Regions from separate parts of the Brevibacillus sp. 7WMA2 genome, predicted to be linked through region 2. Evidence: a T-box and tRNA genes for the amino acid it is inferred to sense, from the RefSeq annotation. Region 2 holds a T-box; the other holds one or more tRNA genes.

Region 1 (4,430 bases), 2.1 Mb from region 2:
TCTACCTTTTCCCCAAGTCCACCACGCGCTGGCACAAATTGTACATCACGAAAATGCGAGGAAGGAGTAACATGCTCAGCTACCGATACAATCGTGGACCCACCTGTAACAGCAACCACGTCACCTTCTTGAACTACTCGTTTTAATATCCGGGCTCCTACTCGTCCCAATTCCTTTTTACCCCATTCCGATACGTCCACGTCACCAGCAACCACAATTACTTTAGGAATATGTAAGATGTGTTGTAATTGTAGAGCAAGGTCGTTAAAGCCGAACAGTTCATCTGCCATAGAATCCATCTCTTTTAAAAGCTGGATTCCCTCTTCCGTACAGCTCATACCAATCGGGCTGACGTGAATTAAGCCCATATCTTTGAGGAGCTCTACTTCTGACCTGAGGATGCGCTCAGTCGTTTGTAAATTCTGTGCTAACGCCCTGCGACCGACAGGCTGCAAATGACGAATCGACTGCATAAGATCGTATCGTTTACGCAATACTTGTACGAGGTCGGGAACAAGCTTGTTTTGGATATTTAATAAAGTACGCATTCCACACTCATCCTTTTCCAGTCTCAACGGGACTCCAAACGTCCCACATCATACAAATTATGTCCCGCAGCTTTCAAAAAAATAAGCAGAATGCTTACTCTTAATGTAGCATACACTCTGCTAGCTGACAAGAAGCCAAAAGAGAAATCTTAATTTATTCACATTTACCCATTTTTTCTTGCAAATATAGGCGTAATTCCTCCTCGGTAACAACCGAGTCTACAGATACAAAAGCTTCTAGCCCGTTAATCTCAACTACAGGAATCGTAAACATGTACTTTTCCTCTAATCGCATATCTAAAGTAATGTCGACAACTTTATACGTGATCGGAAATTCCTCAGCTAATCGTCTGATATGTTCCTCAACATCATCACACAAGTGACAGCCGGGCCTACCATATAAAATCATTTCAATACGATCTGATTGTAATCCTTTGCTTTCTTCGCTAGCCATGGTAACGGGTTGGCTCCTTTATCTTCTCTTATTTTACATTCTTTTTATCATTACAAAAAGCGTTTTCGTTTAGCAGACGATGAGATCAGCATTTCCTCTCGATACTTAGCCACGGTACGCCGGGAGATTTCAATCCCTTCTTTCTCCAGCAATTCCGCTAGCTTTTGATCCGAATATGGTTTATTCCGATCTTCTTTGTCAATGAAAGCTTTAATTCGTTTCTTCACGCTTTCTGAAGATGCCGCTTCTCCACTTGCTGTGGACAGGGCCGAAGTAAAGAAGTACTTTAATTCGAAAACACCGCGGGGAGTTTGTACATATTTATTACTGGTAGCTCGACTGATTGTAGATTCATGCAATTGAACTCGCTCTGCAATATCTTTTTGCGTCATCGGTTTTAAATAATGAATCCCTTTCTCAAAAAAGTCATTCTGCAAGTCAACAATCGCCTGTGTTACACGCAACAGGGTCATTCTTCTTTGCTCTAGACTTTTTGCAAGCCACACCGCTGCATTTAGTTTTTCATGAACAAATTGCCGAGCCTCATCCTTCTCGGTTTTCTCTTTTAGCATTCGTTCATAAAAGGGATTGATAGACAATCGCGGTAACGAAGAATCGTTGACAATGACAATATACTCTCCCATTACCTTTTCAACTGTAACATCAGGCACAATGTAGCGTATATCTGCGCTGCTATAAGCCACTCCAGGTCTCGGATTCAGCGTACGAACCAAATCAGCAATCCGTTGTACATCCCCTACGCTTATATGAAGCTGTTCAGCAATTTTTCCAAAACGATTATTTGCCAGATCAACTAGATGATGCTTAATGACTTCTACGATATGTTCGTCATCCTGTCCCTCATGCTCTAGTTGTAACAGCAAGCATTCTTCTAGCGAACGCGCAGCTACACCAGCCGGGTCTAAATGCTGAATCACTCGAAGAACATCCTCTACCTCCTCCAAATCAACTCCTAACCGCTCCTTAATGTCAGTGACAGGCACTTCTAGATAACCTCGCTCATCGAGATTTCCTATAATATATTGGGCAATCTGACGTTGTACTGGCGTCAATCTTTTTACATAACCGAGTTGTTCTTCTAAATGAGAAAATAAGGTGGTTCGTGTATCACTCACATAATCTAGAGGATTGTAGGCGCTTTCATCTCTGTTGACTGAAAAATCATTATGCCCCGGATTATTCAATAATTCCTTCCAATCAAAATCCAAGCTCTTTTCCCGTTTATCTACAGGCAACGGTTCTTGGGCAACCGCAATTTCCTGAAGATCAATCACTGGATTTTCGATCGCTTGTTCCTGCAAATAATTCATCAGATCAATGGCCGAAAACTGCAATATCGTAATAGCTTGACGCAATTCAGGCGTCATCACTAACTTTAACGTCTGTTCTTGATACAAACCTAAGCCCATATTCATATTGCATTCCTCCTCCCGTCAGAAACCATCAAGCTGTCGATAGCTCCAACAACTTCTTTCCACCCTTCCTTACTCTCTTCCTCTATTATAGCGTTCATGCAATTTTCCTGCCAAGACGTATCTTGTATTGGCACACTTATCATACAGTATATCAAGATTGGCTCGGCAAAGACTCTTCTTTGTTGCTCTTTTTAATCATACAGTAAAAAAGTTGTCCTATGCTCCATTTTCGTATATAATAAACTTTGTTGTCTGAAACATATGCGCCCGTAGCTCAGTGGATAGAGCAGCGGTCTCCGGAACCGCGTGCGTAGGTTCGATTCCTATCGGGCGTACCATATTAGGTAAACCTCGAAGCCTCCGTTTATTACGGAGGTTTTTATGTGTGTAAAAATGAAGCTGCATCTAATTTTAGCTGATTCTTCAAAAATGATATCCATTACATAATTCCTTTGCTATAATATTATCAGATTATTCTAAAAGTTGGTGATATTTATGCGGAAGGTACTATTTTGTGTAGGGTGGTTAACAATGTCATGGATGTTTCTTTATGTAGTAATGCTTCTGCGATAAACACTAACCTTGTCCAAGCAACAAATGCCTTTAGATGACTAGGTATTTCTGAAAGCGCAATCATCTTGTAACTAATTACTACTAAGCAAGTGGTTCTTTCTACTCAGTTTTGCTTTCTTTATCAGCTTTCTTTGGCCTCTGTAGTGCTTGAGAATGAGATGACACTCCAGTAATCCTATGATGAAATGAAATATCTCACATGATACGAGGTTTTACAGGGCGAAATACTAAATTTCTACCTATTATTTATGATCGTTAGATACAATTTCCTATTACCCACGACTTTTGCAGATTTTGTCATCATTTGTCATACTGTGATTAACAAAAATAAAGATAAGTGGGGCTTATTTACGTATGGGTAAGTTAAATGTAAAATCGTTAGCAATTGGCATTGGAATCGGGGCTCTATTATCCTCCTCTATCGCCTATGCCGCTTCAGAAATGGCTGTCAAACCAGATATGGAAAAGCCTATTACTTTTTACTTCGATGGTGTACCTAAATCACCACCTGTTCAAACACAAGGATTTCTTTACAAAAATACAGCATATGTCCCTGTTCGTTTTGCAGCAGAAAACCTTGGCAAACCGATCGTATACGATGGGAAATCGCTCTCTGTCTACATCGGTAAACTCCCGACAAGCAAAACCTATTCTAAGTATCAAGCTGTAGAATTGGTACGCCAGAAATATGGGAAAGAGGTACCGGAGAATTTCACGATTGCCTACGATCACGATGATGAACGCGGAAATTATGTTATCCAGATTTATCAAGAGGTGGTAAATAACTTCCAGAGCGGAGATCGTTATATTAACACCTACGGCTGGTATATCGTAAACCCTAATACCGGTGATATTAAGTCTTTGTTTTAACGTAATAGCAATTATTATGTGATCTTTTCTATCTAACAAAATTTCTCGTCTTATAAAAGGAAAACACACCTGCATGCGGTGTGTTTTTTCTTTTACTCATCTATATCGTCTATTTTGTTTTTGTAAGAATATCCTTTATTTATGGCCCAAATCGAACATCCAACTATGATACCGACAATGACAACAACAGCAATAATCATGGAACTCAATTTCCATCACCCCCGTTTGTTTGGTGTACAGTCCCCCTTACATTGTACAGAACATTCAAAAACAAACCAAGGGAGTAAAGCTTCCTCTGCACAATGCATAATTATTTACGTATAATAACCCGTCTGCCTCCGTATGATCTAGTGCTGTTGTTACATAATAACCATAAAACAATTCCACGAACAAATGTTTTGTGCACAACCTGTTGATAACTTTGTGGATAAATACTAGGGAGGCCTATCAATATGGAAGAACAATTATTTCTCATTTATCAGGAATCAAATGAAGATGAATGCCTTCTAACAATCCAGCCCTATTTAACTTCAGAGGAATTAGCGGAGG
Region 2 (4,430 bases):
CATGAATTAATTGCTCAAATGTAACGCCCCCTGTTAACGAAAGGGTTTTCGTAGTGGGCCCCATAGAGCCTGCTACATAACGTGGCCACGACTCCGTGCTAAATTCATCTGCTACTTCTTTAGCAATACGTGCAGCCGCCAGATTAAGTTCATAATCTCGATCTGCTATGTCATACTCAGCCAAAACAACATCAGTTGCTCCAAATGTGTTTGTTTCCACAATGTCAGCACCTGCTTCAAAATAGGTAGCATGAATATGCCGGATGACATCTGGTCTTGTTACATTCAATAGTTCGTTGCAGCCTTCATATTCCTCACCGCCAAAATCGTCCGCTGTGAGATTAGCCTGCTGTAGCATCGTTCCCATTGCACCATCGAGTATCAATATTTTTCGTGCTAGCTGCTCTTGCAATGTTGGTTTGTTCATCCCCTATATCCCTCCGTAATCTCCATTAGACTTGGCAAATAAAAAAATCCCCTTCCTGCCTGAAAGCAAGAAGAGGATTACTAATGTTCGTTAAGTAGGAACTTACCCCCTCTTATCTTTCAAGGCAAACAGCCCTGCTGGAATTGGCACCTGATCTATCGGTTGCCGAGGCATCTTCGGGCCAGTCCCTCCGCCTCTCTAGATAAGAGAAATCATATTTAGTTAAATGTCCATATGACGTTTTGTTCGTCTTTTGAATACAGGTATCTTAACATTCAGATATTATTGGCGTCAATGGATTATCTGCCAATCTTTTATTTTTTTGTAGTCTGCTGCCCAAATTTTGCTTCCCTTAGGCATAAGCCCACACCAGATAGACAGATATGTATAGACTGTAGAATAACAAAGCGAAGGAGGAATTGCCAGATGAGTACATCGTTTTGCGGTAACTGGGGAGGCGGAAGTTTTAGCTTCATTCTAGTGTTGTTCATTCTGCTGGTAATCATAAGCTGCAGCTGCTGCGATAACTAGCAACCGTGTAGCGACACCTTCAAACATATAACCTTTAAGGAGGAATTCTTTCATGAGTACATCTTACTGCGGAAATTTCTTCGGTGATAATTTCAGCTTCATTTTAGTGCTGTTCATCCTACTGGTCATCATTTCTTGCGGCTGCTGCTAAAATATAAGAAGCTCTTTCACCGGCAAACCTGAATTCGATTACGCTCTTTTTTATCTGCGCCCACCTCTACATGATTCTACAATGTTTCATACCTCCATAAGGAAACCCAAAAACATTACTCAGGTTTGTACACTCACCAATATAGGAGAGGGGAAGGGGCAGGCACATGCCCCTTTCATCTCTTATCCATTCTTTCCTTCGCTTGTAGAAATAATGGCCCTCTGCTAGGATAAAAAGGAAGATAGATGGAGGGTTTTTTATGGAAAACAATCTAGCCTATTTACATACATCTGTGTTTCAGGCCTCATTGATTCCAGTAAAGGTACTAGAAGAGACGGACTTTGAAATCTACACTGTCGTAAAACATCATGAGAGTGAACAGCACTATTTGCATGACCAAATTCACCACCATGATCTTATGACAGGCGGTAATCATGAAACCTATGAATACTATCTTCCTTTATCAACCGGTCAAGCCATGGGTCTTTTATTTGGTAGGGAAGCATATCATTCCCTTACCAAATCTTATTTTGCACAATGGGATCAGCAAAATAAGAGCCACTGATAAACCTTGCTTGCTAGAATGTCTTTTGTTGGGTATACTAGACGCTATATAGCCATGTACTCGATGATGAGGAGAGTAATGATGGTTCGTGCTACTAGCGAGTCAGGATTGGTGGAAGCCTGATAGAACGTCCATGATGAAGCGCACCTCGGAGACGCAGCTTGAATCTTGTCTATTGACAATGTATAGAGCTTGCCGGGTTTGCCCGTTACAGCTATCAAGCAGGTTTTTTCCAATTACGATCATTTATTGGTCTAATTGAAAAGAACAAGAAGAGTGGTACCGCGGGAGTATGATAAAATAACCTCTCGTCTCTTTACGGATTGATTTTTACTGATATCTATCCAAAAGAGACGGGGGGTTTTTTTGCTGTTGTTGCTTTGAACATCGTATGCTGTGTCTAATCAAAGCGCTCTGTGCTTGTATACCTATGGTTATATTTATGTTGTATCCCACTTTTCCACGGAATGATTACATATTCCCTGAAAGTTTAGGTTGATTAAAAAGAAAGGATGAAATAAACATGAATTACAAACAACTAGTAGCTGAACAAATCTCTGCTGCTCTAACTGAAATGGGCGTAGAGGATTTTTCCTGCGAACGTGTCCTTGGCATGCTCGAAACTCCTCCTAACCCACAAATGGGTGATTTAGCCTTCCCTTGCTTCCAATTAGCTAAAGCTCTACGCAAAGCACCACCAATGATTGCAACGGAGCTAGCTTCTAAGATTTCTCTGCCTTTCTTACAGGATGTACAGGTGACAAATGCATATATCAATCTGTTTTATGATCAAACCAGCGTTATAACCGCTTGTATTAAAACGATTCTAGAGCAAGGGTCTGCATATGGCGCGACTACTGCTGGTGCTGGTAAAAAGGTACCAATCGACTTATCTTCTCCAAACATTGCTAAACCCTTCTCGATGGGGCATTTGCGCTCAACCGTTATCGGGAATGCACTTGCAAACATCATGGAAAAGCATGGCTATCAGCCAGTTCGCATCAATCACTTAGGGGACTGGGGTACACAATTTGGTAAACTGATTGTTGCCTATAAAAAATGGGGCGATGAAGATAAAGTAAAAGCTGAGCCTATTAAAGAATTGCTCAAGCTGTATGTACACTTCCATGAAGAAGTAGAAAACGATCCAACACTGGAAGATCAAGGCCGTGAATGGTTCAAGAAATTAGAGGACGGCGATCAAGAAGCCCAGCAATTATGGCAATGGTTCCGCGACGAATCCTTACAAGAATTTAAAAAGATCTATGAATTAATGGGTGTATCCTTTGACTCCTTCAATGGAGAAGCATTCTACAATAATCAAATGGATCGCGTTGTTGATTTATTAGAGGAAAAAGGATTGTTAACAGAATCCGAAGGCGCAATGGTTGTATCTCTGGATGAGTACGACATGCCTCCTTGCTTAATTAAAAAACGTGACGGTGCTACCCTTTACGCAACCCGCGACCTAGCTGCTGCTTTGTATCGCCATGAGCAATATGATTTTGGAAAAGCATTATATGTGGTTGGCGGAGAACAACGCCTGCATTTCCAACAGCTATTTAAAGTCTTGCTAAAAATGGGCTATGACTGGGCTAACAATATGCATCACATTCCATTTGGCATGATGTTAAAAGATGGTAAAAAAATGTCCACCCGCAAAGGGAAAGTCGTTCTGTTGGAAGAAGTATTGTCCCAAGCAATCGCAGACGTATTAAAAGTAATCCAAGACAAAAATCCTTCTCTTGCAAATAAAGAACAGGTTGCTCGCCAAGTTGGTGTAGGTGCCGTTATCTTCCATGACTTGAAAAATTATCGTTTAAACGATGTCAACTTTTCCTGGGAAGAAATGCTTACTTTTGAAGGGGAAACAGGGCCTTACGTTCAATACACTCATGCCCGCGCTTGCTCTCTATTGAAAAAAGGTGGGTACCAGCCAGGAGCTGTAACCGTAGTAGACAATGCTTTAGAGGGCCCAGAAGCATGGGCAGTCATTACTACTCTCTTGCAGTTCCCAAGCATTCTGGAAAAGGCTCGCGATCAATTCGATCCTTCGCAGATTGGAAAATACGTAATTGATCTGGCTCAAACCTTCAACAAATTCTACGCGCATGTCCGCATTGTCGCAGAGGATGAGCAAGTAAAACAAGCTCGCCTACAATTGGTTGCAGCAGTTATTGTTGTACTAAAAGAAGGACTCCGTCTATTGGGATTGGAAGCTCCTGAGGAAATGTAAGAAAAATAAGGGCCCCTAACACAATGGGCGCCCTTTTATTTTTGGTCAAAAATTCATCCAACTCAACTCATCCAAAAAAGGAGGGCTTCCCCTCCTCTTTTTAATCCTGCTTTACCAAAACGCCTCTCATCTATGTTCCTTTTACTCTTTTTCGTTTATTTTCGGTTCAATAGCTGGTTTTGGTGTCAAGAACCAAGCCTTTGCTAATTGCTCAATCAGTTTTTTCGGTAGGGAAACAGGCTCTATTTTTACAGTTCCAATAGGGTCAACACCACGATATAGCATTGCCTTATCATCATTAGGGTCTGACATTGTTTCTAAAATCAGCTCGTCGATTTTTCCAGCCACTTTCCATTCCATAATCATTAGCTCATATTCATCTGGAGCTAATTCAATGTATTCTTCTTCTGTAATATCTACAATGGCATAGCCATCTGATTCAATTTCTGCTTCTAAGACCTTGCCATTTGCTTCTTCATAAAGTTTTAGTTCATTAAGGTCAGCTAAATTTTCTTTGATT

Evidence for each region. The T-box of region 2 lies ahead of argS (arginine--tRNA ligase). A T-box ahead of a tRNA ligase gene usually reads a tRNA of that ligase, here a tRNA-Arg.
Region 1: it encodes a tRNA-Arg, which carries the amino acid that the T-box ahead of argS (arginine--tRNA ligase) is inferred to sense. The anticodon was not compared.

Annotation. Positions count from the first base shown of each region.
Region 1 is NZ_CP048799.1:3,375,351-3,379,780, forward strand. It holds gene GOP56_RS14085 (sugar-binding transcriptional regulator) at 1-548, opposite strand, end outside; gene GOP56_RS14090 (glutaredoxin family protein) at 703-1,002, opposite strand; gene rpoN (RNA polymerase factor sigma-54) at 1,053-2,438, opposite strand; tRNA gene GOP56_RS14100 (tRNA-Arg) at 2,702-2,776, shown strand; gene GOP56_RS14105 (stalk domain-containing protein) at 3,366-3,881, shown strand; gene ytzI (YtzI protein) at 3,974-4,081, opposite strand; gene GOP56_RS14115 (hypothetical protein) at 4,334-4,430, shown strand, end outside.
Region 2 is NZ_CP048799.1:80,361-84,790, reverse strand. It holds gene metH (methionine synthase) at 1-427, opposite strand, end outside; SAM riboswitch class I at 537-636, opposite strand; gene GOP56_RS24275 (YjcZ family sporulation protein) at 662-958, shown strand; gene GOP56_RS00445 (YjcZ family sporulation protein) at 1,011-1,109, shown strand; gene GOP56_RS00440 (hypothetical protein) at 1,369-1,674, shown strand; T-box leader at 1,729-1,993, shown strand; gene argS (arginine--tRNA ligase) at 2,198-3,910, shown strand; gene GOP56_RS00430 (hypothetical protein) at 4,052-4,430, opposite strand, start outside.